DNA from 3 places in the Arthrobacter sp. SRS-W-1-2016 genome. Region 1 is predicted to be linked to each of the others. Evidence: riboswitches for the same ligand, from Rfam matches in the RefSeq annotation. Region 1 holds a riboswitch; each other region holds the start of a gene.
The links. Region 1 has a riboswitch for thiamine pyrophosphate ahead of thiD (bifunctional hydroxymethylpyrimidine kinase/phosphomethylpyrimidine kinase). Riboswitches for the same ligand answer to the same signal wherever they lie in the genome.
Positions count from the first base shown of each region.

Region 1 (10,084 bases):
GCCGACACCGGCGCCCGGGTGGAAGTGGGTGCCGCGCTGGCGGACGATGATCTCGCCTGCGGAAACGACCTGGCCACCGAAGCGCTTCACGCCGAGGTACTGGGCGTTGGAGTCACGACCGTTGCGAGTGGAGCTCGCGCCTTTTTTATGTGCCATTTGAAATGCCTGCCTTTAAATTCTGGGGAATCTGTTGAAAACCTGAACAGCAACCAGTGGTTACTTGATACCGGTGATCTTGATCTTGGTCAGTTCTTGACGGTGACCCTGGCGCTTCTTGTAGCCGGTCTTGTTCTTGAACTTCTGGATGACGATCTTCGGACCACGGAGGTCTTCGAGGATCTCAGCCGTAACCTTGACCTTGGCCAGATCCGCAGCAGCGGAGGTGACCTTGTCACCGTCCACCAGGAGCAGTGCGGGCAGCTCAAGGGTGCTGCCGGCTCCACCGGGGACGCGGTTCAGGGTTACGTAGTCTCCAACGGAAACCTTTTCTTGGCGGCCGCCTGCGCGGACAATCGCGTACACCACTTGGGCACTCACTTCTCTCGACGTTTATTACTAAATTTGCGTGCGGAACCCCGATCCGAAAACGGGCCTGGTTCACGCTGTGCCTCAACGCCGTGGACTCCGTTACGGAATCCATGAGTCATCCCTCGAACAAATCCAAGTGAAATGTCAATTCCACATGAAAGGTCTCTAGGGGCATAACCCAAGTGTTGGCGTAAGCACCGAAGATCTAGATTACGCTAGTTTCGCCTTCGGCTGCAAATGAGGCCAGGTCCGGAGGCTGCCACGTGATGGCTGCCACAGACTGGCTATGCCGCCATCCGGTACCGTGCCCGTCAACCTTACCCTGCCGGCCGGGAAAATCCCGGATCCTCACGCCGACACGCTGCGGCGTCCGACGGAATGGCGCCGCCATCCCGTCCTTCCGCACCAGGAAACGGGTTCAGCCGTGCAGCCTTGGGGCATCAAAGAACGCAGTTTCATAGCGGCAGGATTCGGAGAATGCCTCCATCATGGCCGTGCGCTCGGCAGGAGAAGCGGCCCGTGCGGCCGCATCCGTGATGTCGATCGCCTTGCGGGTGGCCTCGGCGAACGCCTCGTCCGCGTATGTACGCAGCCAGTCCGCATAAGGGTGCTCGTCCGACGCTCCGGCCTGAAGGTAGCCATGGTGGAGCTGCCGTCCCACCTCGGCGTACAACCAGTAGCAGGGCAGCACGGCAGCCAACAGCACGGCATAGCTGCCCGACGCCGACGCCGCGAGCAAGTGGTCGACGTAGGCCTTGGTGACGGGGCCTTGTTTTTCGCTTACCTGCCGTCCGCTGAGCCAATTCCGATGGAGCTCGGACTCGACTTCAAGGCACATCTGCGAGCCGCGGGCCCAGAACAGCTGTTCGTTTTCGCTGGGGGCAAGGGCGCTTGCCCTGGCCAGGACCCTGGAATAGCCGTTGAGATAGATGGCATCCTGGGACAGGTAGTAGCTGAACTGCGCTTCGCCGAGGGCGCCGGTTTGCAAATGTTGGATGAAGTCCAGGCCATAAATAGCCGCAAGTTCCGATTGGGCTGCGTTCCACATCCGGACGGCGAAATCCCCTGGCTGCAGCTCTTGCTGGAGTGCGTGGAAATGATGGATCGGCCCGTTGCCCTTCCCCACTTCCAGCACCTCGGACTGGGTCAGCGCCTCCTGTAGCCAAGGCTTGACCACGCGCAGGGCAGATTCCCAATCGCCGAGCCGCGCCTTCGCCGTAGCCATCGCCGACGACAGGGAACATCCCGTGCCGTGGCTGTTGCGGGTCTCCACACGTTGGCCGGCGAATTCCACCACGTCCTGGCTCAGGACTCCCCCGGTGTTGACCAGGGCATCGGGGCAGCCCGCTCCCTGCAGGTGTCCGCCCTTCACCAGGACGGTGTTTCCGCAGGCAGCTGCCAGTCGCTTGCCCTGCTCCAGCGCCGATGCCCAGTCAGTCGCCTCAGCTTCGCCAAGCAGCATGGCCAATTCGGGAAGGTTGGGGGTGACCAGGTCGGCGAGGGGCAGCAGCTCCCGCAGCGCGGTTTCAGCGGATTCCGCGAGGAGCCGGTCGCCACTGGTGGCGATCATCACCGGATCCAGCACGACGACGGCGGGACGCGCCTCGCCGAGCCAGCGGCGGACTTCGTGGATGACCGCGGTGTCCCCGAGCATGCCGATTTTGACGGCATCGACCGTGATGTCGTCGCTGATGGCATCCAATTGCTGGCGCAGGAACTCCACGGGAGGCACATGGACGGCAGTGACTCCTCGCGTGTTTTGTACGGTGAGCGCCGTGATGACGGCCATGCCGTAGCCGCCGTTGGCCGCAATGCTTTTCAGGTCGGCTTGGATCCCGGCACCACCCGAGGGATCCGAGCCGGCGATGCTGAGGACCCTGGGGATAGGGTTCCGGGCAGCCTTGAGCGGGTAGACGGCCGATTGCGCCGAAACAGTCATGCGAGACATCCCTTCGCCGGTGCTAACCGGACAGGTTCAACGGGTTTGGTCTCAGCCGGCTTGGTGCGCGGCACCCCGTGTCGGTCCCCTAGTTTAACCCGGATCACACCCCGCCTGCTGAAATCGCCCAATGCAACCGGGGCGTGCGGGGGCCAGGTGAAACAGCGGGAAACGCAGAAGCCCCGGCCGTTTCCACGAGAGTGGAACGGCCGGGGCCTCTGCAAGGTATTGCGCCTAGAGCTGTGACTTGGGCACGCCGACTCCGAGAATGATCGGCTCCGCTGCCGGCGTCGACTTGGCCGGTGCAGCGTCCGGTGCCTTGGCCTCGTGCGCGGCCCCACCGGAGGCAGCCACAGCGACCTCGTGGTGCTCGACGTTGGTGGCGTTGGCGGCACCCTGGGCACGGCTGGCACTGCGGTTGCGGCGGCCTCGGCGTCCACGCGAACCCGAGTCCGGGGATTCACCGCTTGCAACGCCCGCGCGGGCCTCTGCGGGGGTTCCCTGGGGTTCCGCGGCTGCCGGGGTGGTGCCGGGCGCCTCCCCGAGTCCCGCGAACGCCTGAGCCAACAGATCCAGGCTCATGGCAGGGGCGCCGCTCGCTGGCTCTTCCTCGTGGTGGACGAAGGGCAGGGCCACTTCCTCGCCGCCGAACCGCAGCACAGGCTTCGAACGTTCCTCGCCACCCGATGCAGCGGCAGGAGCCGGGGCGGCCGGGGTTGCGGGAGTTGCTTCGGCTACGTGCCCGTCAGCGAGCAATTCCGCCGCGTGGTGGAGCTCGTCGTCGTGCAGGTGGGCAGCGTGTGCTGCCGCCGCGATGGTGGCAAGGGCGGCGCGGGTGGCTGCCTGCCGGTTCGGATCGGTGGATTCGACCGTGTGGACCGGCACCGGAGGTGTGACCGGGAGTTCGGCAGTTCCCTGGCCCGCGCCCCTGCCGCGGCGGCGCTTGCGCTGCTCCGGGCGGACGGCCGGCTGTGACTCAGTGCGTGGGTGGTGGTGTTCAGCTGCCACCACGTTGGCCCGACGGTGCTCGACAGGCTCGTCGTGCGTGACGATTCCGCGCCCTGCGCACGTCTCGCACTGCTCGCCGAAGACCTCAAGCAGGCCGGTGCCCATGCGCTTGCGGGTCATCTGGACCAAGCCAAGCGACGTCACTTCGGCGACCTGGTGCTTGGTTCGGTCCCGGCCGAGGCACTCGACGAGGCGACGCAATACGAGGTCACGGTTGGATTCAAGGACCATGTCAATGAAGTCGATGACGATGATTCCGCCGATGTCGCGCAAGCGCAGCTGGCGCACCACTTCCTCGGCAGCCTCAAGGTTGTTCTTGGTGACGGTTTCCTCGAGGTTGCCACCGCTGCCGGTGAACTTCCCGGTGTTGACGTCCACAACCGTCATGGCCTCGGTGCGGTCGATCACGAGCGAACCACCGGAGGGCAGGAAGACCTTGCGTTCCAGCGCCTTGTGGATCTGCTCGTCCACGCGCCATGCCGAGAAAATGTCCTGGTCCGAGGTCCACTTCTCAAGGCGTCCCACCAGATCCGGCGCCACGTACGTGACATAGGCCTCGATGGTGTCCCAGGCTTCGTCGCCGGAGACGATCAGCTTGGAGAAGTCCTCGTTGAAGACGTCGCGGACAACCTTGATGGTGAGGTCCGGTTCGCCGTACAGGAGCTCCGGGGCCAGGATCTTGGTGGACGTGGACTGGCTTTCGATGCCTTCCCACTGGGCCCGCAAGCGGTTGATATCGTGCGTCAGCTCTTCCTCGGATGCACCCTCGGCGGCCGTGCGGACAATGACGCCCGCGTTCTCCGGGAGGCGATCTTTGAGGATCTTCTTCAGGCGGTTGCGCTCGACGTCGGGCAGCTTGCGGGAAATTCCCGTCATTGACCCGCCCGGCACGTACACGAGGTAGCGGCCGGGAAGCGAAATCTGGCTCGTCAGGCGCGCGCCCTTGTGGCCCACGGGGTCCTTGGTCACCTGGACCAGCACGGAATCGCCTGACTTCAGCGCGTTTTCAATGCGGCGCGGTTTGCCTTCCAGGGTGACGGCATCCCAGTTGACTTCGCCGGCGTAGAGCACTGCGTTGCGGCCGCGTCCGATGTCGACGAATGCCGCTTCCATCGACGGCAGCACGTTCTGGACCTTGCCCAGGTAAACGTTGCCGATGAGGGAGTCCTGTTGTGTCTTCGACACGAAGTGCTCCGCGAGCACGCCGTCTTCGAGGACACCAATCTGGATCCTGTCGTCGCGCTGGCGAACGATCATCTGGCGGTCGACGGACTCACGGCGGGCCAGGAATTCGGCCTCGGTGATGACCTGGCGGCGGCGGCCGGTCTCGCGGGACTCGCGGCGGCGCTGCTTCTTGGCTTCAAGGCGAGTGGAGCCCTTGACGCTCGTGACGCGGTCCGAGCTGCTGGTGGACTCAACATGCGGGCGCGGAGCGCGGACACGGGTGACCGTGTTGGGGGGATCGTCGTCTCCGCCACCTGTCAGTTCCAGGTCCTGATCGCCACGGCGACGGCGCCGGCGACGGCGGGAAGTCACGCCTTCTTCGAGGACATCGTCGGTACCGGCTTCTGCCTCGTCCTCGGATTCCGCGGCGGTTTCTTCTCCCACGGCTTCATCACGCTCGGTGCCCCGGCGTCCACGACGGCCCCGGCTGCGACGCCGACGGCGGCTTCCGGATTCGTCCAGTTCGTTGTCCTCGGAGACTTCCTCGGCCTCGGCCCGCGGTTCTTCTTCGACGACGGCCGGACGGGCAACTGCGCTCAAGTCCGGCGCCTGGAAGATCATGGACGTAACGGAGCCAGGTTCCAGGAACAGCGAAGCGATCGGACTTGCGGATTCCGCCTCGACGGCCGGCTCCTCAGCGGTTTCCTCATTTGCTTCCCCGGGCACAACCTCCGCAACCGGAGCTTCGACCACTGCTTCTTCGGCAACGGGCTCGGTGCTCTTGGCTTTCGTGGTACGACGACGGCGGGCCGGCTTTTCCGGGGCAGTTTCGGCCTCTGCGGCTACTTCAGGTACGACGACGGCAGCCTCCGGTGCCTCGCCGCCACCGGTGGAAGCGTCTTCCGCGAAACCAGGCAACGGTTCCGGAGTTTCGACCTTCTTGCGAGACCTGCTGCGCCGGACAGGGGCTTTGGGCTCAACGATGTCCGCCGACTCGGCGAGGGGCTCAACGGTGGTTGCGGCAGCTCCGGCGTCGGGGGTTGCGTCCGCAGCGAGCGGCTCAACGGTGGCGGCAGCTCCGGCGTCGGGGGTTGCGTCCGCAGCGACCGTCTTCGGTGCCGCCTTGCGGCGGGTGCGGGTGACCTTCTTGGGTGCTTCAGTGGTCTCTGCGGACGCCGCATCTTCGGCGGCGGCTACAACTTGCTCGTTATCCATATGTGGCAACACTCCTGCCCTTGCGCAACCGCCACATCCGGTGCCCAGAGGGGCAATATTGTCAAAACCCGCAGGCGTTGACAGAAGTCAGTAGTGTTCTTTCCGGTTCGCACCAGCATGGGGGTGCGGCATCCACGGAAAGCCGGCTTCGCTCCAAACCCGTTGTTCTAAAAACACAACCAGGTGCCGTCCATTGCCACTGCGGCGCTTCCGGGGATCATTGGATCCTGGGCATGCCCTGCAAATGACTGGCGGTCTTGGGAACAAGATACCGGACCGGATTCCGCATGTGGATCGGCTTCCGGCCATGTTCATTCTCTCACACGCCCGCACTCCCGGCAGGAAGGACGCCCTGAAACCTTCCGTGCCGTCGCCCTCGCTGGACGCGTCCTCCAGCCGCCGCGGCTAGAATCCTCCCAAGAGCACTCCCCGGTTCCGCGCCGGGCCTCCCAGAAAAGGACAGCCAACCATGCCGAGCCCCGCCAGCCCGAACCTGGCCAACAACGATGCCCGATCCCTCCGGCAGGAGAACGCGAAAACCCCCGAAGGGGAGAACGCCGCGGACTCCGCATTGCCGCGCATGGTCCGCGACCGCCCCTTTGCGTGGCTACTGCTCGCCACCGGCGCCATCGCGTGGCTTGCATCCGGGGCGCTCGTGCTGGAAAAGCTGCAGGTCCTCATCGACCCGAACCACGTAACCGCCTGCGACCTCAATCCGTGGGTATCGTGCGGCAGCGTCATGAAGACACCGCAGAGTTCGGTTTTCGGTTTCCCCAATATGTTCATCGGAATTGTCGCCTTCGCTGTGATCATCACCACGGCCATGGCAATCTTTGCGGGGGCCAAGTTCGCCCGCTGGTACTGGATCGGACTCCAGACCGGCGTCACACTGGGCTTCATCTTCATCGTCTGGCTATGGTCCCAGGCACTGTATGTCATTCACATCCTGTGCCCGTTCTGCATGGTGGTGTGGGCATGCATGATCCCGCTCTTCGTCTTCGTGACCATCAGGAACGTGGCGCACGGGGTCATTCCGGCGCCGGCAGGCCTGGCGAAGATCCTGGCCGAATCCGGTTGGATCATTTCCGCGCTGCTCTACGTTGCCGTGATCGCGAGCATTTTCTTTTCCTTCATCAATGTCTTCATCGGCACTTCGGGTTACTGAGCACTCCTTAACCGCAGAAGGGGCCCATGTTCGCGTTCAACGTGGGCCCCTTCTGTTGTTTGGCGCGGTTGGAAACTACGCGCCGAACCAGATCTTGATCTCGCGCTCGGCGGAATCCACCGAATCGGAACCGTGGACCAGGTTCTGCTGCACAGCCAGGCCCCAGTCACGGCCGAAGTCGCCACGGATGGTGCCGGGCGCCGCCGTCGTCGGGTCCGTGGTTCCCGCAAGGGAACGGAAGCCTTCGATCACGCGGTGACCCTCGAAGATGGCAGCGACAACCGGGCCGCTGAGCATGAATTCGACCAGCGGCTCGTAGAACGGCTTGCCCAGGTGCTCTTCGTAGTGCTGCTCCAGCAGATCGCGGGTGGCGTTGACCTTCTTCAATTCGACCAGGGAGTATCCCTTGGACTCGACGCGGGCGAGGATGCTGCCGCTCAAGTTGCGGGCGACGCCGTCGGGCTTGATCAGTACAAGGGTGCGCTCAATGCTCACGGTTGCTCCAATGTTGGATGTGTGGGTTTCCCAGCCAGTTTACGGGGTTTCGCTCAGGCTGATTGCCCGGCGGAGTCTTCCCCGTGCGAAGCGTCCCATTCGGCTTGCTCACGATCACGCTGGGCATTCTCGCGGTCGATCCTCATCCCGGCACGGATGCCGTACCACCAGCAGGCGGCGAAGAGGACTCCCACCACGAACATCGTGGGCTCGACGAAGCCGGAGAGAATCAAGACCAGCTGCATTACCCAGCCGAGGCCGATGCCCCACGGCCTGCTGAGCACGGCACAGGCCAGGATCAGCACGACGCTCAGGGTGATGCCGAAGCCCAGCACCAGCGCCGGCTCTCCACGCTTCAGTCCGAAGACAGCCAAAGTGGCGAAGAACGCGACGAAGGCCTCCAAAAGCAGCACGGTCGAAGCGAACATCACCTTGGTGGAGCGGCGCTTCTTGGGCATCCCGGGCCGCCATTCGCGCTGGGCTTTGGTGAGTTTGGCCATGCTCAGGAACCTACCTTCCCGAGGAGCATGCGCGCTTCCGCCACTACGGTGATGGAACCCGTGACGAGCACGCCGCCGGCCAAATCATCATTGGCTTCGGCACGCTCCACGGCCCACTCGATCGCGTCATCCAGCTTCTCGGCAATGTGGACGTTGTCCGCTCCGAAGCCAAGGTCGACGGCGAGATCGGCCAGTTGCGCGGCCGGGATCGCCCGCGGCGAGCTGGACTGCGTGAAACAGAACTCTTCTGCCAGTCCGCCCAGGGATTCCTTGAGCTGCCGCAGGATTTCTTCCGCGTCCTTTTCCTTCAGGACCCCGAGGACCACCACGAGTTTGCTGAAGCTGAAGGCCTCTTCGATTGCCTCGGCTGAGACGCGGATGCCCTCAGGGTTGTGGGCGGCATCCACGATGATCGTAGGAGCGGTGCGCACCACCTCAAGACGGCCGGGCGAGGTGACGTTTCCGAAAGCCTCGCGCAGGACGTCGCCGTCGAGTTCCTTCTCGCCTCCGCCGAAGAAGGCCTCCAGTGCCGCGACGGCGACTGCCGCGTTCTCGGCCTGGTGGGCGCCGTGCAGAGGCAGCAGCAGGTCCTCATAGCGGCCCGCGATCCCCTGGATGGTGAGCACTTGGCCTCCGACGGCGACGCTGCGGGACTCGACCCCGAACTCGACACCTTCGAAGCGGAACGGAACCCCCACCTCGCGCGCCTTCTCCAGGAGCACCTGGGCGGCGTCCACGGGCTGGGCTGCGCTGATCAGGAAGCCGCCGGGCTTGATGATTCCGGCCTTCTCGTGGGCGATGTCCTCGGTGGTGTCGCCGAGGAGATCCGTGTGGTCGAGCGAAATCGGCGTCACCACGGAAACCTGTCCGTCGCCCACATTCGTCGCATCGGTGATGCCGCCCAGGCCCACCTCGATGACAGCGACGTTGACAGGCTGGTCAGCGAAGATGGCGAAGCCCAGGATGGTCAGGCACTCGAAGTACGTGAGCCGGGGCTGCCCGTCGGCCTCGAGTTCCTTGTCCACGATTTCAAGGTACGGACGGATCTCGTCCCAGATCCGGACAAAGGTCTCGTCCGAAACCGGCTCGCCGTCGATGCTGATGCGCTCGGTGACCTTGGACAGGTGCGGACTCGTGTAGCGGCCGGTGCTCAAGCCGTGGGCACGAAGCCCCGCCTCGATCATGCGGGCGGTGGACGTCTTGCCATTGGTGCCCGTGATGTGGATGATCGGGAACGCCTTGTTGGGCTCCCCCAGTACATCCATGGCCCGGTACAGGGGCGCCAGGCGCGGCTCCATTTTGTTTTCCGGGGCGCGGCCGAGGAGTTCGGCGTAGACGCTTTCTACGGAGAATTCGTCGCTCATGTACTAGGCCTCGATCTTGGTAACGGTGATCTGCGGCTCGGCGGCGTCGCCGGAGACGACGGGGTCGAGCTTGAGGGACAGGGTTTCGGTCTTGACCAGCTCTTCATTGGCGCGCAAGGCATCAACGACGTCGTGGACGGCCAGGACCGTGGTGTGGATGCGGTCGCTCACGTTGAGTCCGGCGTCCTTGCGAGCCTGCTGGATGGCACGGACCATGTCGCGCGCCAGCCCTTCGGCAGCCAATTCCGGAGTCACCTCGGTGTTCAGGACCACGAAGCCACCCCCCGGAAGGACAGCGACGGCCGCGGAGGAACCGTCAGCGGATTCCGCGACGACGGTCTCGAGCGTGTACTCCTGCGGTTCCAGCTCGAGGCCTCCTGCCGTGACCACTCCTGCATCGGAAACAGACCAGTCGCCGGACTTGGAACCCTTGATGGCCTGCTGGACGTTCTTGCCCAGCCGCGGACCTGCCGCGCGGGCATTGACCACGAGTTTCTGCTCGATACCGAATTCCTCCGGCGACGCTGTAGCCGCGTCGAGGAGGCGGACGGACCGCAGGTTCAGTTCATCCGCGACGACGGCGGCGAACCCTTCCAGCGCATCGGCACCGGGTGCCACCACCGTGAGTTCCTGCAGCGGCAGGCGAACGCGAAGGTTGGCGGCCTTGCGCAGGCTGGAACCGGTGGAGCAGATCTGCTGGACCCGG
Region 1 covers NZ_MTPV01000071.1:58,011-68,094, reverse strand. Annotated here, with positions in the region: gene rpmA (50S ribosomal protein L27) at 1-156, opposite strand, end outside; gene rplU (50S ribosomal protein L21) at 217-525, opposite strand; gene thiD (bifunctional hydroxymethylpyrimidine kinase/phosphomethylpyrimidine kinase) at 947-2,467, opposite strand; TPP riboswitch at 2,459-2,555, opposite strand; gene BMF89_RS19400 (Rne/Rng family ribonuclease) at 2,702-5,854, opposite strand; gene BMF89_RS19395 (vitamin K epoxide reductase family protein) at 6,324-7,019, shown strand; gene ndk (nucleoside-diphosphate kinase) at 7,095-7,514, opposite strand; gene BMF89_RS19385 (DUF4233 domain-containing protein) at 7,568-8,014, opposite strand; gene BMF89_RS19380 (folylpolyglutamate synthase/dihydrofolate synthase family protein) at 8,017-9,378, opposite strand; gene ileS (isoleucine--tRNA ligase) at 9,382-10,084, opposite strand, start outside.

Region 2 (10,084 bases), on a different contig from region 1:
ACTTTGCCTACGGCCTGCGAGCCGACCCGCACCTCAAGGCCGACGAGCTCATGCTCGTACCAGCCTTCGTCGTCGTCCTCTTCCAGCTCTTCCGTCTCGATGAACAGCTTCGCGCCGCGGATTTCCTCCGCCTGGTTGCGCGTGGAGATCTCTTCGAAACCGAGCAACAGGATGTCCTTGTTCCACCGGGCGCTGATGATGGTCAAGGGACCGGCCTTTGCGGGCTCCACCACGAATTCGGTCCCAGGGACAAAACGATCGCCGGGGGCGTCAGTGAGCACCTGGACGGTGACTTCGCCGCGGATTCCGTGGGGCTTGCCGATTCGGGCGACCTGGAGCTGCATGTGTTCCTCTGGTTTCTTCGCTGGGCCGACGTGGACCAGGACTGGGGATTTGCTCGTAAAACAATCCGGCCCCTCCACCATAATCTGGTGAAGGGGCCGGATCTAAGACAAGTATTGCTGAGCGCGTTACCGGCGGCGGTCGGTGTCGACGACGTCGACCCTGACCTGCTCGCCGCCTGCCAATGCCGCAATCACGGTGCGCAAAGCGCGTGCGGTGCGACCCTGGCGACCGATCACCCGTCCGAGGTCATCCTGGTGAACACGTACCTCGAGGGATTCCCCGCGGCGGTTGTTCTTGGCACTGACCTTGACGTCCTCAGGGCTGTCAACGATCCCACGGACCAAGTGCTCGAGCGCTTCTGCCAGCAATTTACTCAGCCTCGGTGGTCTCTGCTTCAGCGTCAGCGGGAGCTTCAGTTGCTTCCGACTGCTTGGCCTTCTTGGTGATGGCTTCCGGGATGATGACGGAACCCTTCTCCGGTGCAACGAAAGCAGGCTTGGCGACCTTGGTCTTCAGCGTGCCTTCCTGGCCCGGGAGGCCCTTGAACTTCTGCCAGTCACCGGTGATCTTGAGGATCGCAGCGACCTGCTCGGTCGGCTGGGCGCCGACGGACAGCCAGTACTGTGCACGCTCGGAGACAACCTCGATGTACGAGGGCTCTTCGGTGGGGTGGTACTTGCCGATTTCTTCAATCGCACGGCCATCGCGCTTGGCGCGGGAGTCCATGACGACGATGCGGTAGTACGGTGCGCGCATCTTACCGAAGCGCTTAAGGCGAATCTTTACGGCCACTTTTGTGGTCACTCCTGTTTCTGAAACGGGGTTGAGCCCGTCGTTCTGCACCCGTGGGGCGGGCCATACTTGAGGGTTCCAAAGGACAAGATGCACACACGGAGAGAGGGGCCGCGCAGATCGAGTACTTGTCCATTGTGCCAGATGGCAGACAGTATTTCGAACGCGCGGTCCGTGCGGCGGGTTTAGCGCGGCTCTACTGCTCGGCGGACCAGACGTAGAGGCCGGCACGTTCGGCCTTTTCGACGTCGCTCGCGAGCGCCGCCAATTGCTGGACGTACAGCCGGGACTGTTGGGCATCAAAGGGCATGTCCTCTTGGGCCGCCCAGCGTTCGGCGACGTCGTCGAGGATGCTTCCTTCTCCCTCGGTCTCGTAGCTGAGCAGCTCGGACAGGGCACGCACCATGGCTTCGGGGACGCCGAGCAAGGCGTCACTGGTGACGTCCACCAAAGCGAGCTCATAGTCGGCGCCAGCCGCATGCACGGCCGTGCCGGCGAGGTCGCCAAGTTGTTCTACTTCGAAATCGCTGATTCCCGGGATCCGGACCGCGGCGCCGGATACGTCACTGCCCTTCTCCAGGGCAGCGGCCCTCTTGAGTGCTTCATCGTGGGTGGCAACAAAGATTTCAGCAAAGCCCATGGAAACTACTCTCATTCATTCGTGGCGACGGAGCTGCGGCGCGGCGGCCGAATGCGCCACACCGTCGGATCAAGCGTAGCGGACGGCGACGCGCAGCCGGTTGCGCCACGGGTCCTCGAAGCGCAGCTCCTGGCCGGTGTGGTGGGAGGCGATGCCGGCAACCTTGAGGCGGTCGGCGAGCGCGCCGACGTCGTCGCCTGACGGCACTTCAATGACCACCTCGCCGAGACCGAGCGTGTCCTTGCGCGGGCCCGCACCGCGGCTGTTCCAGACGTTCATGGCCATGTGGTGGTGGTAGCCCCCGGCGGAGACGAACAGTGCCTGCCCGTGCCAGCCGGCCGTCTGCTCGAAGCCCAAGGTGTCGACGTAGAAGTCATGGGCGGTCTTGACGTCCCCCACTTGGAGGTGGACATGCCCGACGCCGGCGCCCGCCTCGTGCTGGCCGGCCACCGCCGTTTCGCTCAGGTACTGCTGGAGGTAGCGCTGCGGCGGGAGCGGCAGGCTGTCCATGACGACCGAACCGCCGTTCCACTCCCAGCCTTCGCGGGGCTTGTCGTAGTAGAGCTCGATTCCGTTGCCCTCGGGGTCGGTGAAGTAGAAGGCCTCGCTGACCAGGTGGTCGGCGCTGCCGACAAAGGCGTGGGGCTCGTACTGCGCTGCGGAGGCAACAGTTGCGGCGAGCGAGGACTGGTCCGCGAAGAGCAGAGCCGTGTGGAAGAGTCCGGCCTCTCCGCGGCCCGGGATCTGGAGACCGGAGGCGGGAGCGAGGTGCACCAACGGCTTGCCGAGCCGGCCGAAGTAGAGTCCGCCGTCTTGCTCGGCGACGATGTCCAGGCCGAGCGCCCTTTGGTAGTAGTCGCCCATGAGCTTCATGTCCCCCACTTTGAGCATGACGGTGCCCATGGTGAGTTCGGCAGGAAGGAGATCCTGGCTGGATGTGATGGTCATGTGCAACTCCCGGCTTTTGTGGCGCCGCCCTTCGGCAACCTCTATACATCTAAATTACTTGAAGCTTCAATTTATTCCTAATGCCCGGCACTTCCGAAAAGGCGTCCCCGCAACACGGTGCATTGCGGCTTCAGCACCGCCTCAAGGGACGCGCGGGGATCGTTTGCGTAGAGCACGACGTCGGCACTGGCGCCTTCGCTGATGCCGTCGGCACCCAGCCACTCGCGGGCGGACCAGCAGGCCGCGTCGAGCGCGGCGGCCGGCGGCAGGCCCGCCTGGTGCAGTTCCAGGATCTCCTCGCCGATCCGGCCGTGCTTGATGACGCTGCCGGCGTCGGTTCCGGCATATACCCGCACTCCGGCGTCGAACGCCTCGAGGACCCGCTCATGCCGACGCTCCCAGAGCGCGATCATGTGGGCGGCGTAACGGGGGAACTTCGCTTCCGCCTGCTTCGCGATGTCCGGGAACGTCGCAATGTTGATGAGGGTGGGGACGATCGGTACGCCTTGGTCCAGCAGCCGGGGAATATGGTGCGGGAGGAGACCAGTCGCGTGCTCGATGCAGTCGATGCCGGCGTCGAGCATGTCGTCGATCGTCCCTTCGGCGAAGCAATGGGCGGTCACCCGGGCCCCCTCGTCGTGCGCCGCCGCGACGGCGTCCTTGACGATGGCCGCCGGAAAGGACGGGCCGAGATCCCCGGCGGAGCGGTCGATCCAGTCCCCGACGATCTTGACCCAGCCGTCTCCGGACCGTGCCTGCTTGCGCACCGCCTCCACCAGATCCTCCGGTTCGACTTCCTCGGCCAGGCCGGGAATGTACCGCCGTCGCCTCGCGATGTGCCTGCCTGCCCGGATGATCCTCGGCATGTCCGTCCGGCGCTGCAGCCAGCGCGTGTCGCTCGCGGAACCGGCGTCGCGGATCAAGAGTGTCCCGGCATTCCGGTCCGCCGTCGCCTGCAAGCGGGCAGTCTCCTCGTCGACGGCTCCGCCCTTGCCCAAGCCAACATGGCAATGCGCGTCGACCAAGCCGGGCAGCACCCATCCGTCCAGCACGACGTCCGGCTTCGCGAGGGGTCGGACAAAGGTCAGCCGTCCGTCGACCGACCAGAGGCCGCGCAGATCCTCTTCCGGCCCGGTGAGGACGGCGCCGCTGAATTCGATGATTTCCGCCATGAATCCACCCTAGACTCAGGCGCCGTCGCCAGGGCAGTGACGTCTGTCCTCGGTCACATCTGTCTCAAGGACTCCCGGCTGTGGTAGCTTCGTCTACGACCACACGGGGGCCCTTGCAAGGGCTGAGATCGGGCTGACGCGGCCTGCGACCGTTGAACCTGTCCGGGTAATGCCGGCGAAGGAAGTGAGTAATCCTTTGAGTACCAAAGAAACACAGCTGAGCCCTACCCAAAACGGATCGGCTCAAGAAGTGACCCAGTCCCTCAAGTCGCATTCCCTCGTGTTCCTGGAAGACACTGAGACGGGAATCCGGGTTCCGGTCACGGAAATCGCCCTGGAGCCATCCCCCAACGGCGAGGCCAACGCGCCTTTCCAGGTGTACCGCACCGCCGGGCCAGGAAGTGATCCCGTGGTTGGCCTCGAGCCGTTCCGCAGCGAGTGGATCGAAGCCCGCGGCGACACCGAGGCCTACAGCGGCCGCGAACGGAACCTGCTCGACGACGGCAAGTCGGCCGTGCGCCGCGGCGCCGCCTCCGCGGAGTGGAAGGGCGCACAGCCGGTGCCCCGCCGCGCCGTCGAGGGCAAGACCGTCACGCAGATGCATTACGCCAGACAGGGCATCGTGACGCCCGAAATGCAGTTCGTCGCGCTTCGCGAGAACTGCGATGTGGAACTGGTCCGCAGTGAAGTCGCCGCCGGCCGGGCCATCATCCCCAACAACATCAACCACCCCGAATCCGAACCGATGATCATCGGCAAGGCGTTCCTGGTGAAGATCAACGCCAACATCGGCAACTCGGCCGTCACCAGCTCCATCGCCGAAGAAGTGGACAAGTTGCAGTGGGCCACCCAATGGGGCGCCGACACCGTCATGGACCTGTCCACCGGCGACGACATCCACACCACCCGCGAATGGATCATCCGCAACTCCCCCGTGCCGATCGGCACCGTGCCGATTTACCAGGCCCTTGAGAAGGTCAATGGCGAAGCCAACAAGCTCACCTGGGAGATCTTCCGCGACACCGTCATCGAACAGTGCGAGCAGGGCGTCGACTACATGACCATCCACGCCGGCGTGTTGCTGCGCTACGTGCCGCTGACGGCGAACCGCGTGACTGGCATCGTTTCCCGCGGCGGTTCCATCATGGCGGGCTGGTGCCTGGCGCACCATGAGGAAAACTTCCTCTACACGCATTTCGACGAACTCTGCGAAATCTTTGCCAAGTACGATGTCGCGTTCTCGCTCGGCGACGGCTTGCGTCCGGGAGCGACGGCAGACGCCAACGACGCCGCGCAGTTCGCCGAGCTCGACACTCTCGCGGAGCTCACGAAGCGGGCGTGGAAGTACGACGTGCAGGTCATGGTGGAAGGCCCCGGGCACATCCCGTTCCACCTCGTCCGCGAGAACGTCGAGCGGCAGCAGGAGCTGTGCGACGGCGCACCGTTCTACACCCTCGGCCCGCTCGTGACCGACGTTGCCCCGGGCTACGACCACATCACTTCGGCCATCGGCGCCACGGAGATCGCACGCTACGGAACCGCGATGCTCTGCTACGTCACCCCGAAGGAACACCTGGGCCTGCCGAACAAGGACGACGTCAAGACCGGCGTGATCACGTACAAAATCGCCGCCCACGCCGCTGACCTTGCGAAGGGACACCCCGGCGCCCATGAACGCGACGATGCCCTGTCCAAGGCCCGCTTCGAGTTCCGCTGGCGTGACCAGTTTGCGCTGTCATTGGATCCGGTCACGGCCGAATCGTTCCACGACGAGACTCTCCCGGCGGAACCGGCCAAGACGGCGCATTTCTGCTCCATGTGCGGACCGAAATTCTGCTCCATGCGCATCAGCCAGGACATCCGCGACGAATACGGCTCGGCGGATTCCCAGGCGGCCATCGCGGAGATGTACAGCGGGATGCGCGAAAAGAGCCAGGAATTCCTGGCATCCGGCGGCAAGGTCTACTTGCCCGAGCTCGAGGTTCCCGCAGGAAAACGTTGAGTGACGTCAGGAAGCCTGAACTGATCAGGAAGCTTGGACTGATCAGGAAGCTTGCACTGATCCGGCGCGGCTGACATCCGCGATGAAGGACCGGATCATCCGGTCTCCTTCAACTGAATCATGAGGCCGGTGTCCTCCAGCCGCAACGCGGTGGAGGGCACCGGTTTCCTGCAAGTAGCCGGCGATCTCTTCGTACAGGGGCTCCCAACCACCGGTCAGGACAAGCGTGGGGACTCCCGGCACGATGTGCAGGGGCGCTTCCCACGGCGCTGCCTGGAGCCTCAGCCGCCGGGCGGTACGCCGGGCCTCAGGGGTGCTGAGGACCGCCGCCTCCGAGGAAAACGCGCGGCGGACGAATTCGCGCTGGTAATCGTCATCGCTGAGTTCGTGCCGGACCCGGAACAACGGCTCCATGAGTGCCCGGTAAGCCGCAGTGGCCGGCAATTCGGCCGTCAATGACAGACAAGCCGGTTCCACCAGCACGAGCGACCGGACCAGGTCCGGCCGTTCCACTGCGGCCAACATCGCGGAAATCGCGCCTTGGGAATGCGCCACGACATGGCCTCCACGCGCCGGCCCGGGGGCTGACGCGGCCTCCCGCGCTCCAAGGCACTCCAGGATGATGTCCACATCGGCGGCAACGTCGGATTCCAAAGGCTCGGCCTGCGCATCGAACCCGTGGCGTTTCAGGAAGAGCGCATCGTACTGCAGCGCCATGCCGTGTTGTTTCGGCCACGCGGCAGCGCCGAATGTGCCTGCTCCATGGACGAACACAACGCGCTGCTTTTGCATTCCCCCAGCCTATGGCACGGGGCTGACAACCCAACTACCTCGCAGTAGTTGTCGTTATGAGCGCCCATAACGACAACAAATGCGAGTCAGTTGGGTCGGGCGGGCGTTACTTACCGAGGAACTTGTCGAAGCCCTTGGGCAGGTTGAGCTGGGAGGGGTCGAAGTCGCCGGAAGGCTGACCGAATGCCGCGCCGGTGCGAACGGCGTTCGCCCGCTTGTTCTCGGCGTCGCGCAGTTCCTGGGCAGCCTTGGCGGGGTTTCCGGAACGGGCCTTCTTCTTGGGCGCGTTCTTGCTCGCCTTGCGGGACCCGCCACCGAGGCCGGGTATGCCGGGCATCCCTGGCATGCCGCCGCCCTGGGCCAGCTTCTTCATCATCTTCTGGGCCTGGGCGAAACGCTCCAGGAGGCCGTTGACCTCGGAGACGTGCACACCGGAACCACGGGCGATGCGGGCGCGGCGGGAACCGTTGATGATCTTCGGAGCCAAGCGCTCGTGCGGGGTCATGGAGCGGACAATCGCCTCCACGCGATCGATTTCCCGCTCATCGAACTGCTCCAGCTGCTGGCGGATGTTCTGCGCACCCGGCATCATCATGAGCATTTTCTTCATGGAGCCCATGTTGCGGATCTGCTGCATCTGGGCGAGGAAGTCGTCCAGGGTGAAGTCTTCCTGGTCGGCGAACTTCTTCGCCATCCGGGCAGCTTCGTCCTTGTCCCAGTTCTTCTCGGCCTGCTCGATCAGGGTAAGAACGTCACCCATATCGAGGATGCGGGAGGCCATGCGGTCCGGGTGGAACAGTTCGAAGTCGTCCAGGCCTTCGCCGGTGGACGCGAACATGACCGGCTTTCCGGTGACGGACGCGACTGAGAGAGCGGCACCGCCGCGGGCGTCGCCGTCGAGCTTCGACAGCACGACACCCGTGAAGTTGACGCCCTCATCGAAGGCAACCGCCGTGTTGACGGCGTCCTGGCCGATCATGGAGTCGATCACGAACAGCACTTCGTTCGGGATGATCGCCTGGCGGATGCGGCGCGCCTGGTCCATCATTTCCGCGTCGACGCCGAGGCGTCCCGCGGTGTCGACGATCACGACGTCGTGCAGCTTCTGGCGGGCTTCGTCGACGCCGGCGCGTGCGACGGCGACCGGATCGCCGGTGGGAACGTCCAGATCCGAGGTGGTCCCGGGGTGCGGCGCGAAGACGGGAACGCCGGCGCGTTCACCGACGATCTGGAGCTGCGTCACGGCGTTGGGACGCTGGAGGTCGGCCGCAACGAGTACGGGGCTGTGGCCTTGGGCCTTGAGCCACTTGGCAAGCTTGCCGGCGAGGGTGGTCTTACCAGCACCCTGCAAGCCGGCGAGCATGATGATGGTGGGCCCGGTCTTCGCCAAGCGGATACGACGGGTCTCGCCGCCGAGGATCTCCTGGAGTTCCTCGTTGACGATCTTCACGATCTGCTGGCTCGGGTTCAGCGCAGCGGAAACCTCCGCGCCCAGGGCGCGTTCGCGGATGCGGGCTGTGAACTCACGGACTACGGGCACGGCAACGTCGGCGTCCAAGAGGGCACGCCGGATCTCCCGGACGGTGGCATCGACGTCGGCCTCGGTGAGGCGGCCCTTGCCACGGAGATTCTTGAAGGTTGCTGTCAACCGGTCAGAGAGTGAATTGAACACGCGCCGTGCACTTCTTTCAATGGTCTACGAATGGCGGCCGTTCCGACGCACCAATATCTTGACGATTCCTGCCCCAAACAAATCTGACTCAACTGAGGGACTCGACTATCTAGGGTACCAAGACGCGCCCGCAAGATGGCATGCTGGCACAGTGACCAGCAAAACAACAGTAAATACGTTGCTCATCCTAGGCGCCTCCGGAGATCTGACGGGCCGATTGCTGTTACCGGGCCTTGCCCGGCTCGTGGCCAGCGGACTCGCCGACGGCCTGAAGCTTGTCGGAGCCGGTTCCGACCCGTGGACTTCCCAGCAGTGGACCAAACGCGTGGGCGGGGCCTTCGAAGATGCCGCCAAGGGTGCAAATGCCGCAGGCAAGAAGGCAATCGCCGCCCTGGAGGAAAATACCGAATACCATCAAGTGGATGTCACGGCGGACGGCCAGCTCGCGACGCTCCTGGCCGGGCTCGAAGCGCCAATCGCCGTCTATTTCGCGTTGCCACCGCACATCAGCCAGAAGGCCTGCGAGGTCCTCACCGCCCAAGAGCTTCCCCCGGGAACAAGCCTGGTGATGGAGAAACCCTTCGGATCCGGTTCGGAATCCGCCCGGGAACTCAACAAGACCCTCTCCGCCTTGGTCCCGGAAGACCACATCCACCGCGTGGACCACTTCCTTGGCAAGGCCACTGTGTTCAACATCCTCGGCCTGCGCTTCGCCAACAGGTTCCTGGAGCCGGTGTGGAACCGGGAACACATCGAGAAGGTGGAGATCGTCTTCGATGAAGACCTCGCCCTCGAAGGGCGTGCGCGCTACTACGACGGAGCAGGCGCCCTCAAGGATATGATCCAGAGCCACTTGCTCCACATCATGGCGCTGCTGGCCATCGATGCCCCTTCCAGCATCGGGGAGCGCGATCTCCGCGACGCGATTTCGACGGTACTGCGTGCGAGCAGCATCGCCGCGCCGTACAAGAAGTCCACCCGACGGGCGCGCTACACCGCCGGCCGGATCGGTGACCGGGACGTGCCGGACTATGCAGCAGAGGACGGCGTGGACCCTGCCCGGGAAACGGAGACGCTCGCGGAGGTCGAAGTGGGCATCGACACATGGCGCTGGAAGGGCGTCCCCTTCATCCTGCGCTCGGGAAAGGCGTTGGGTGCCGCCCGGAAAGAGGCGATCATCACCTTCCGGCCCGTCCCCCACCTGCCGACCGGATTCGAGGGCGTGGACTCCCCCAACCAGCTGCGCATCGGTTTCGGTCCTGACACCCTGCAGCTCGACGTCGATGTCAACGGTCCCGGAAACATCTTCATGCTCAATCGCGTGACGCTCAATACGGAACTGAATGCGTCCGATCTGCTGCCGTACGGAGAAGTGCTGGAGGGTGTCATTACCGGCGATCCCCTGCTCTCGGTCCGCGGCGACACCGCCGTCGACTGCTGGCGGATCATCGAGCCCGTGATCAAGGCCTGGGCCAGGGATTCCGTTCCGCTCGAAGAGTACGACGCCGGCGGCCCCGGTCCCGCGGACTGGCCCACCGCCGTCGGGGACTAAGCAGGCGGCCGCGCTCCTGCGGAAGCCCAGATGCAAGAGGGGCCGGGTACCTTTCCAGGTACCCGGCCCCTCTTCTGCATTGGTGCCTTAGATGGCCGCTGCGCCCCGCTCGCCCGTGCGGACACGGACTGCTTCATAGACGTCCACTGTCCAGACCTTGCCGTCACCG
Region 2 covers NZ_MTPV01000068.1:65,573-75,656, reverse strand. Annotated here, with positions in the region: gene rimM (ribosome maturation factor RimM) at 1-344, opposite strand, end outside; gene BMF89_RS18970 (RNA-binding protein) at 471-713, opposite strand; gene rpsP (30S ribosomal protein S16) at 715-1,137, opposite strand; gene BMF89_RS18960 (hypothetical protein) at 1,334-1,777, opposite strand; gene BMF89_RS18955 (VOC family protein) at 1,847-2,725, opposite strand; gene BMF89_RS18950 (amidohydrolase family protein) at 2,803-3,897, opposite strand; TPP riboswitch at 3,991-4,098, shown strand; gene thiC (phosphomethylpyrimidine synthase ThiC) at 4,094-5,899, shown strand; gene BMF89_RS18940 (alpha/beta hydrolase) at 5,942-6,691, opposite strand; gene ffh (signal recognition particle protein) at 6,798-8,363, opposite strand; gene BMF89_RS18930 (glucose-6-phosphate dehydrogenase) at 8,515-9,915, shown strand; gene BMF89_RS18925 (P-II family nitrogen regulator) at 10,003-10,084, opposite strand, start outside.
Region 2: it holds a riboswitch for thiamine pyrophosphate, as region 1 does, so the genes downstream of both, thiC (phosphomethylpyrimidine synthase ThiC) here and thiD (bifunctional hydroxymethylpyrimidine kinase/phosphomethylpyrimidine kinase) in region 1, are expected to answer to the same signal.

Region 3 (10,084 bases), on a different contig from region 1:
GCTGATGGTGTCCGTCACCGGTTACGGCATAGCCCTGATGTTCGCATTGCAGGGAGCCCCGGACCTCGCCCTGACGCAGATGCTGGTGGAGACCATCATCCTGGTGGCCTTCGTGCTGGCGATGCGCAGCCTCCCTCCGGAACTCCGGGACCGCACTGGCGGCAAATACCGGGTAGTACGCGTCATCATCGGCGTGGCCTTCGCGGTCACCATGATCTTCGTGGCGATCTACGCCATGGGTGCCCGCATTGCCGAGCCTGTGTCCCTCTCCTTCCCGCGGTTGGCCTACGAAGGCGGCGGCGGACTCAACGTGGTCAACGTGACGCTGGTGGACATCCGGGCATGGGACACCTTCGGTGAGATCTCGGTGCTGGCAGTCGCCGCTACCGGCGTCGCGAGCCTGATCTTTGTCCGCAGCAGGGGAGAGCGCCTCGACAAAGCCGCCACGATCCCCGAGGGAACCGTGGGAAGGCGCGCCGCGGCCGGAGGCAGTTCGCGCGACGACGCCTCGCTGGCGCTCGTGCGCAAGTTCGCGGGCTCCCTGACGGACCCTTGGCTCGTGGCCGGCCGAACCCTTGCACCCGAACGGCGTTCCATCATCTTCGAAGTGGTCACGCGGCTGATTTTCCACTCGATGATCGTTTTCTCCGTGTATCTCCTGTTGGCGGGACACAATCTTCCCGGAGGCGGCTTCGCCGGCGGACTCACTGCCGGACTCGCCCTGACGATCCGATACCTGGCCGGCGGACGGTTCGAGCTGCGGGAAGCCGCGCCGATCAGCGCAGGCATGCTCTTGGGAACCGGCCTCGCGACGGCGGCCACCGCGGGATTCGTCCCGCTGCTTCTGGGCGGCCAGGTGTTCCAAAGCGCCATCATCGAGTTCTGGCTACCGCTGTTCGGCGACATCAAGTTCGTGACCTCCACGATCTTCGACATCGGCGTGTACTTGGTGGTTATCGGCCTGGCCCTGGACGTGCTGCGCAGTTTGGGAGCCGAGATCGACGAACACTTCGAAGAGACCTCCAGCGCAGACGCAGACGCAGGGGATCAAGGGGGCATCGGATCCGCCGCCCCCGTCGCGTCGCCGGCAACCACTGGCGAGTCCGCAGCCACCGCGCACGGAAAGGGAATCCCATGAGCGTCAATTTGACCTTGTTGATCGTCATGGGAGTGCTCTACGCCTGTGGGATCTATCTGATCCTGGAACGCAGCCTGACCCGTGTTCTCCTGGGGCTCATGCTCCTGGCCAACGCCACCAACCTGCTCATCCTCGCGACGGGTGGCTATGCCGGACTTGCCCCGCTGTTCAGCAAATCGACGGATCCGCGCGACTACAACGATCCCCTGCCGCAAGCCTTGATTCTCACGTCGATCGTGATTTCCTTCGCGGTGACGGCATTCATGCTCGGCATCATCTACCGGACATGGGCGTTGGCACGGCAAGACGACATCCAGGACGACGCCGAAGACCGGCGCGTCGCGAAGACACCCAGCTTTGACGCCGAGGACGACTCGGTGGTTCCCGAGGAAACATCCGAGTTCCCGGTCACGGCAGTCACCGAAGCAGCCAAGGAAGGAGGCCCCCTGTGAACATCGCCAGCCTGGCGCCGCTCGCCGTCGTACTTCCCATCCTCGGTGCCGCACTCACGTTCGCCCTGAACAGGAACCCGCTGGCCCAACGGGTGGTCAGCATCGGTTTGTTGTCCCTTACCTTGCTCCTGGAATGCTTGGTCCTTGCCTCGGTATGGACCACGGGCACCGCATCCGTCACCCTGGGTGGCTGGCAACCGCCCTTTGGCGTGGTGATGGTGGTGGACCAGTTCTCTTCGCTCATGTTGGTGGTCTCGTCCGTCATCAGCCTCGCGGTGCTGATTTACGCCACCGGCCAGGGCATGGCCGACGGCGACCGCGAGGCACCGGTGTCGATCTTCCACCCGACCTACCTGATCCTGGTGGCCGGTGTCTCCAACGCCTTCCTCACGGGTGACCTCTTCAACCTGTACGTGGGCTTCGAGATCCTGTTGACGGCGAGCTACGTGCTCATGACGTTGGGGGGCACCGGTCCGCGCATCCGCGCAGGGGTCACGTACGTGGTGGTTTCCGTCGTGTCCTCGGTGTTGTTCCTGATCGCCATTGCGATGATCTACGGAGCCACTGGAACCATCACGATGGCGGATCTGGCCATCAAGCTGGCCGGACTGGATCCGGGCACCAGGAACCTGCTCCACGTCATGCTGCTCGTGGCCTTCGGGATCAAGGCCGCCGTTTTCCCGCTGTCCTTCTGGTTGCCTGACTCGTATCCGACCGCGCCGGCACCGGTCACCGCCGTGTTCGCTGGCCTGCTCACCAAGGTGGGCGTGTATGCCATGGTCCGGACGGAAACCCTGCTCTTCCCTGGTGACACCTTGAATACCCCGTTGATGGTGGTAGCGCTCCTGACCATGCTGGTGGGCATCCTCGGCGCCATAGCCCAGAGCGACATCAAACGATTACTCTCCTTCACCCTGGTCAGCCACATCGGCTACATGGTGTTTGGGCTTGCCATGTCTTCCGTTGCCGGGCTTGCGGCAGCCGTCTTCTACGTGGCCCACCACATCACGGTCCAAACGAGCCTGTTCCTGGTCACGGGTTTGATCGAACGCCGGGGCGGCAGCTCATCCATGGACAGGCTGGGTGGGCTTGCCAAGCTCTCTCCGCTCCTGGCGCTGCTGTTCTTCATTCCAGCGATGAACCTCGCGGGAATTCCACCCTTCTCCGGGTTCCTGGGGAAGCTTGGACTCCTGCAGGCTGGGATCGCCCTGGGGACACCCTTGTCCATGACCTTGGTGGTGGGCGGAGTGGTCACGAGCCTCTTGACCTTGTTGGCGATCGCCCGCGTCTGGAACCGCGCATTCTGGCGGAAACCCGAGGACGCTGAGTACCCGGCCCCCGTCCTGAAAGACTCTGCGGCCGTCGGGCTGCTTCCACGGACCATGGTGGGGCCGACCGCCGCGCTGGTGGTCTTTGGCGTGGCCCTGACCGTCTTTGCGGGTCCGCTCTTCCAATTGGCCGGAAACTCTGCGACACAGATGCTGGACCGTACGGCGTACATCCATTCCGTGCTCGGCGGGAATGCGAAAGTTCCGGACATCGCTGGGCCGGATGCGTCGATCCCACCGCAGGGAGGTGGAAAGTGAGCCGCAAGCGGATCTCGTTCCGCACCGAGTTGCCCCTGCTGGTCTGGCTGGTGGTCGTCTGGGGTGCGCTCTGGCGGGACTTCAGCCCCGGCAATCTTGTGTTCGGTGCGCTGATCGCCGTGGTGGTAGCCAGGGTCTTCTACTTGCCTCCCGTGGAGCTCAGCGGGCGTTTCAACGTGCTGCGGGCCATTCCTTTCGTCGTGGTGTTCCTCGGCAAAGTGGTGGCCGCGAGCTTCCAGGTCATGTACCTGGCGGTCTTCCGGGGTCCTTCGGTAACCAACGCAGTGGTTGCCGTTCCCCTGCGCAGCCGTTCCGACCTTATGGTGACGGCCACAGGGCATGTGATTTCGCTGATTCCGGGTTCCTTGGTGGTGGAGGTGGATCGCTCGACGTCCACGCTCTATATCCATGGGCTCAATGTCCGCAACGTTGTGGACACCGCCAGGCTGCGCAAGGAAGTCCAGGACACGGAAGCCTCGCTGATCCGGATCATGGGTACCCGGGCCGAAATGGACGCACTCCAGGCCGAAGGCCGGCCTGCAACGAGGGGAGCTGCCTCATGAAGGACATCGTGCTGATCGTCACGGCGGTGATTCTTAGCCTCGCGGCGGCGGGCGCAATCTACAGGATCGCCGTCGGGCCTTCGCTGCTGGACCGGGTGCTCGCCTCGGACGTGCTGCTCGCCATATTGGGCGCAGCGCTGGCCATCGACATGGCCGTCAACAGGCACCTCAACAACCTGGTGCTCCTCGTCGCCCTGACGCTGATCGGCTTCGTCGGATCGGTGACGGTGGCCCGCTTCGTGGCCGACAGGAGAGGGCAAGTCAATGACTCCTAACGCCACCGGAGCGGACGCCGTCATCGATGTGGTCACCGCAGTGCTGCTGATTGTCGGTGCGCTGATGTCATTGGGAGCGGCAGTCGGCCTGTTGCGCTTCCCGGACCTGATGAGCCGCATGCACGCAGCCACCAAGCCCCAAGTGCTCGGGTTGTTCCTTGTCTTGGCGGCCATCGGGCTGCAGATGCGCGAATGGTGGGTGTGGCCGATCCTGGCCGTCGCCTGGATCTTCCAACTGCTGACCGTGCCCGTGTCCGCACACATGGTGGGCCGCGCAGGCTACCGGACCAAACACCTCCACCCCGAGCTGCTGAGCATCGACGAACTCGAGGCTGTGGTGGTGCGGGCAGCCGGTCAACGGGCAGCGGAGAAAGCCCAGGAAGCGGCTTCGGAAATGCGCCACACCGGGAGCACGCGCGACGGAGGGAGCGCCCGGGAAAGCGGCAACGCCCGCGACGCCCGGGATAGCGGGAGCGCGGGCGCTAACGACGGGCCGTCCGCTTAGACGACGTCCTGTGTCTTTTCGAAGTGCGAGATGGCGCGCTTCGTACCCCGCCCCGCTACAACCTGGATGACGGCGCTGACAGCGGCGGAAATCAGGGCGAAGGTCAGGGCGGAACGCAGGCTCGCTTCCATGTCGTCGTTGCCCTTGGGTGGCTTGTTGCCTGTGGTTTTTTCCCACAGGGCGTTGACGAGCTTGGTGCCGGCGAAGCCTGCGCCGATGCTTACGCCGGTACCGAGCAGTTTGAAGAAGAAGTTCATTCCGGGACTCCTTGCGGGAGGAAACAGGACCGTCCCCAGCCTAACCCCACTTCAGGGCAGTTCCGGAGCACCGGATGGCGGCTGGTGCCTCAGCCGGAAGAACTCCTGCAGGGCCCCCGGCTTTGGACGCACGGGAACGATGTCCCGGCTCTCCCCCAGCACCGCTTCCATCGTGCCGAGGGCGAGGAGCTCATCCAGCAGAGCCAAGGTGGGCGGCATGAGCTTGAGCGTTCCGGCGGCTTCGGCATCAAGGATTGCGCGGACCGGCATCCACAGGGAGGATGACGCTTCCGTGGTCTGGTGCCTTGGCTCGGCACCGGAAACCGGGCAGGCCAGGTAGAAGTAGGTGTCGAAGCGCTTGGGCTGGTCTGCCGGGGTGACCCAGTTGGCCCACGGACGGAGGGTGGCGGCGTCGAGCTTCACCCCGGCCTCTTCGAAAACCTCGCGCTGTGCGGCCGCCAGTACGCGGCCGGCGTTGAAGCGGGCGGAAGAGGGCTCGACGGCGATGCTGCTCCGGTGCCACGCGGCGGCGTGCCGCTCCACGACGTCGTCCGCGAAGTCCCAGCCGGAGCTGTCCGCATGGTCCACCCGCCCGCCGGGGAAAACGACCATTCCCGCGGCAAAGTCCATCGTGGTCACCCGGTGCTGGACGAACACTTCCAAAGCGCACGCCGCATCTTGAGAGCCCTCCGGAACCGCGGCGTCGCGGACCAGGATCACGCTCGCGGCGAGTCTCGGTTCGGCCGTGCTGTTCGCTTCGTCAATCCCTGCCAAGACCGCTCCTTTGCCTGCGCTTCTGCGTCACATTCTGCTGGATCATTCTCCCAGTTTCCGCGGCCGCCCGCGTCATTCCGGGCCGGACTGCGCCCAACCCGCGAGTGATCCAGCAGAATCCGTCGATTCGCGTTCCGGCACAGCGCCCGCAACCGAGTCAAGGTGTAAACTGAACCACGCCCAAAAGGGCGGATTGATAACGACAGGGGAGCGCCGCCGTCGGGCTCGCAGCAATGCGGTACGGAGGACGGGCGCTGAGAGTGCGGACAGCCGCAGACCCTCGAACCTGATCCGGCTAGTACCGGCGCAAGGGAGTCGAGTTCTCATAGTGTCCGGAACCGGCACGGCGGAAGCCGCCCGCAGGAAACCGGAAACACTTTCCCCTCCTGTTCCTCAGGAGGACAAAATGACTGGTATTTCTGCAAGGCCGGGCCTCACCAAGCCTGCCTACAATTGGCGCGTCGTGGACATTGTCGTGGCGGCGCTGATCTCCATCGCCGGTGGCGTGATCTTCTGGGCATGGGACCAGATGGCTCTGGTTGCCACGCCTATGTCCGCCGGCTACCCGCCCCTGAGCGGCCTGATCGCCGGCGGGTGGATGATTCCGGCAGTCTTGGGCATGCTCATCGTGCGCAAGCCCGGTGCTGCAATTTTCTGCGAGACGGTGGCTGCCACCAGTGAGCTCATCATGGGTTCGCAGTACGGCACCACGGTACTGATCTCGGGCCTGCTCCAGGGCCTTGGCGCGGAACTCATCTTCCTGGCCTTCATGTACAAGAAGTTCAACCTGCCGGTGTCACTGCTGGCCGGTGCCGGCGCGGGCCTGTTCTGCGGCCTCAACGATTCCTTCCTGCCGTGGGGCTGGAACATCGCCTTCGAACCGGTCGACAAGCTCGCGTACATCGTGTTCTGCACGATTTCCGGTGCCGTTATTGCCGGAGCTTTGTCCTGGGTCGCGACACGCGGCCTGGCCAAGACGGGTGTCCTGAGTGCGTTCGCGTCCCGCAAGGCCGCTTCGGAGCCCGTCTTTTCCTGATGCCCAGTCCTGATTCCGGCACCTCTGCAGCGGTGCGACCCGCCGCCATCTCCGCGCAAGGTTGGGGCTGGCGGCACGCCGGCCGCACCACGCAGGCCATCCATGCCCTCGACCTGGACATCCGCCCGGGCGAGCGCGTGCTCCTGCTCGGCCCCTCGGGCGCGGGCAAGTCGACGCTCCTGCATGCACTGGCCGGTGTGCTGGGCGAGGAAGGGGACGACGCCGACGAGACCGGCTCGTTGCTGGTGGACGGTGTGTCGCCGAGGGCCCAGCGGGGCCGTGCCGGACTCATGCAGCAGGACCCGGAAACCCAGGTGGTGCTTTCCCGGTTGGGCGACGACGTCGCGTTCGGTGCCGAGAACCTTTGCGTGCCCCGGGAAGAGATCTGGAAGCGCGTCGGTGAAGCGCTCGACGACGTCGGGCTGCGGAATAGTGCGAGCGGCAACTTTGCGCTCGACCACCCGACGTCGGCCCTCTCCGGCGGGCAGAAACAGCGCCTTGCGCTGGCCGGCATCTTGGCGATGCGGCCGGGCTTGATCCTGCTGGACGAGCCGACCGCCAACCTGGACCCCGCCGGCGTGCTGGAGGTCCGTGACGCCGTGGGCCGCTGCCTCGACAAGACCGGCGCCACGTTGGTGGTGGTGGAGCACAGGGTCTCCGTCTGGAAAGACCTCGTGGACCGGATCGTGGTGCTCCAGCCGGGCAGTTCCTCCTCTGCGGGGGGCTCGACGCCGGCGGTTCTCCTGGACGGCGATCCCGAGACGGTGTTGGTTCAGGCGAGGGACATGCTCATTGCTGCGGGCGTCTGGGTGCCCGGGTACGTCCCGGCCACCAGGCCACGTTCGGGTACAGCGGCCGGCTTCGAGGCGGGGAGCTCCGGGGCGTCGGGTGGGGAGTTGCTCCTCGCCTCCCGGGAGCTCGCAGTGTCCCGTGAACGGTCGCGGCGCCGGGGTTTCACGACGATCCCGCCGCTTCCCGTGCAGTCCGGTCTCGACGCCGAGGTGCTCGCCGGGCAGGCACTGACCATCACGGGCCCCAACGGCGCGGGAAAATCCACCTTCGCTTTGACCCTCGCGGGGCTGCTGGCGCCGGTGTCCGGCGCGGTGACTGCCGCCGTCGGGCTCAGCGACGGCGCCGGCACGGACCCGTTCAAGTGGAAGGCCCAGCAGTTGATCTCGCGCATCGGGACGGTCTTCCAGGAGCCGGAGCACCAGTTTGTCACCGGCCGCGTGCTCGACGAGCTCATGTTCGGCCCCAAGCACCTTGGCCACGGCGAGGAGCGGGTGGACGAATTGCTGGAGCGTCTGCGCCTTCGGCATCTGGTGGACGCCAATCCGTACACGCTCTCCGGGGGCGAAAAGCGCCGGCTGTCAGTGGCCACGGTGCTCGCCGCGCACCCCCGGGTCCTGGTGCTGGACGAGCCCACCTTTGGCCAGGACGCGAACACGTGGGCTGAGCTTGCCTCGTTCCTGTCCGAACTGCTCGATGCAGGAACCTCCGTTGTGTCGGTGACTCACGATCGGGAATTCAGCTCCGTCCTGGGTGGCACCGAGATGCGGCTCGAGCCTGTGCTCCAGGGCGGGGCCCGGCAGGAAGCAGGTGCGGCATGAGGGAAGCCTTGACCCTGCGCGGCAACAATGCCCTCCTGACACGCGCCAATCCGTTGGCCAAGTTCGTGTCGGTCTTCCTGATCACCCTGGTGCTGGCGTTGTCCATCGACCTGGTGTCGGCTTCGACGGCGCTCTTGGGCGAACTGGCGTTGTTCCCGCTCGCGGGCCTTACCGTGCGTTTGCTCTGGCAGCGTGGCTGGCCGTTGATCATCGCGGCGGTGCTGGGCGGCTGGAGCACAGCGATCCTCTCGGCTGGCAGCGGCAGGACACTGCTCGACGTCGGGATCTGGTCAATCAGCGAAGGCTCGCTCCAGCTGGGAGTCGGCTTCATGCTGCGCGGCCTTGCCATAGCGCTTCCGGCCATCCTCCTGATGAGTTGCACCGACCCCACCGATCTTGCCGATGCGCTGGCGCAGAAGGCGAAACTGCCGCATCGATTTGTCCTGGGAACCTTGGCCGCGCTGCGGCTCGTGGGGCTCATGGCGGAGGAGTGGCAGACCATCGGCATGGCCCGGCGCGCGCGGGGTGTCGGCTCGCACGGGAGCCCGCCGCAACGGGTCAAGGCCATGCTCGGCCAAAGCTTCGGGCTGCTGGTCCAGGCGATCCGTCGGGCGTCCCGCTTGGCCGTGACCATGGAGGCGCGGGGCTTCGGCGGCGGACAGCGGACCTGGGCCCGCGAATCAAGCTACAGCCGCCTGGACGTCTGGGTTCTGGCCGGCGGGGTGGTCATCGCAGCCGCAGCCGTGCTCGCGGCCCAATGGGCAGGGACGTGGCACTTCGTCTGGCTGAAGCAACCCAACTAGCTCGCATTTGTTGTCGTTTTGGCGCCTCATAACGACAACAACTGTTAGTCAGTTGGGTGCGCCAGATCCAATCCGGCCGCACGGTAACGCCGCCCGGATGCTGCCCCGTGGGGGCGGTCCCGTCTGCAGGGCCCCCGAAATGGGTCTTCCCCCAGCCAAGAAAGCCGCCGACGCCGGATGTTCCGCGGGTGCAAGCGACCAGCACGAGGCGGGCGCGAACCTGTCAACCCCCGGCGCTTCCGGTGCCTTGGAATCCGGCGGGGAATTTTGTTGACCCCCAGGTTCGTTGTAGTTGGCGAGTGACCAACTTCAGAGCGTGAATATCGCACGAGGCGACTATTGATCGGCGGAATCGGCGTGTTGCGTCACAAAATCTCCCATGAATACGCCGTCCGTGATATTTATTGATCATGACTCAACCGACTGCCGAACATGTAGGTCTCCTTCTTCGTGAAGCCCGCGGCGAAAAGGGTTGGACGCAGGGACAGCTCGCCTCGGAACTGGGCACCAGCCAAAGCGCCATTGCCCGGATGGAACAGGGCAAGCAGAATCTCAGCCTCCGCATGATTGAGCGCCTTGAGTCGATCTTCGGGCGAACCATCGTCAAGGTCGGAAAACGGCAGATGACCCACCTGCGCGTGGAAGGCGGACGCACGCTCTCGGGCTCGGTGGACGTCAACAGCAGCAAGAATGCCGGCGTCGCACTGCTTTGCGCGAGCCTCATCAACCGCGGCACCACCACCTTGCGCCGGCTTGCCCGGATCGAAGAAGTCAACCGGATCGTCGAGGTCTTGACCTCCATCGGCGTCGAATGCACCTGGCTGAACGGCAACGATCTGCGCATCCGCCGCCCCGAAACCCTGGACCTCGCCTCCATGGACGTGGAAGCCGCACGCCGAACCCGCAGCGTCATCATGCTGCTCGGCCCGCTCCTCGATGAGGCTGCCTCATACCAACTGCCCTACGCCGGCGGTTGCGATCTCGGGACCCGGACCGTGGAACCGCACATGCAGGCGCTGCGGCAGTTCGGGCTCTCGGTGGAGGCCAAGTCCGGCTTCTATTCCGTGCAGGCCCCGCCGGCCGAC
Region 3 covers NZ_MTPV01000049.1:48,950-59,033, forward strand. Annotated here, with positions in the region: gene BMF89_RS12175 (Na+/H+ antiporter subunit A) at 1-1,138, shown strand, start outside; gene BMF89_RS12180 (Na(+)/H(+) antiporter subunit C) at 1,135-1,590, shown strand; gene BMF89_RS12185 (Na+/H+ antiporter subunit D) at 1,587-3,176, shown strand; gene BMF89_RS12190 (Na+/H+ antiporter subunit E) at 3,173-3,739, shown strand; gene BMF89_RS12195 (monovalent cation/H+ antiporter complex subunit F) at 3,736-4,014, shown strand; partial or broken gene mnhG (monovalent cation/H(+) antiporter subunit G) at 4,004-4,366, shown strand; gene BMF89_RS12205 (DUF4235 domain-containing protein) at 4,516-4,776, opposite strand; gene BMF89_RS12210 (NUDIX domain-containing protein) at 4,828-5,550, opposite strand; TPP riboswitch at 5,745-5,881, shown strand; gene BMF89_RS12215 (ECF transporter S component) at 5,957-6,586, shown strand; gene BMF89_RS12220 (ABC transporter ATP-binding protein) at 6,586-8,196, shown strand; gene BMF89_RS12225 (energy-coupling factor transporter transmembrane component T) at 8,193-8,999, shown strand; gene BMF89_RS12230 (UDP-N-acetylglucosamine 1-carboxyvinyltransferase) at 9,410-10,084, shown strand, end outside.
Region 3: it holds a riboswitch for thiamine pyrophosphate, as region 1 does, so the genes downstream of both, BMF89_RS12215 (ECF transporter S component) here and thiD (bifunctional hydroxymethylpyrimidine kinase/phosphomethylpyrimidine kinase) in region 1, are expected to answer to the same signal.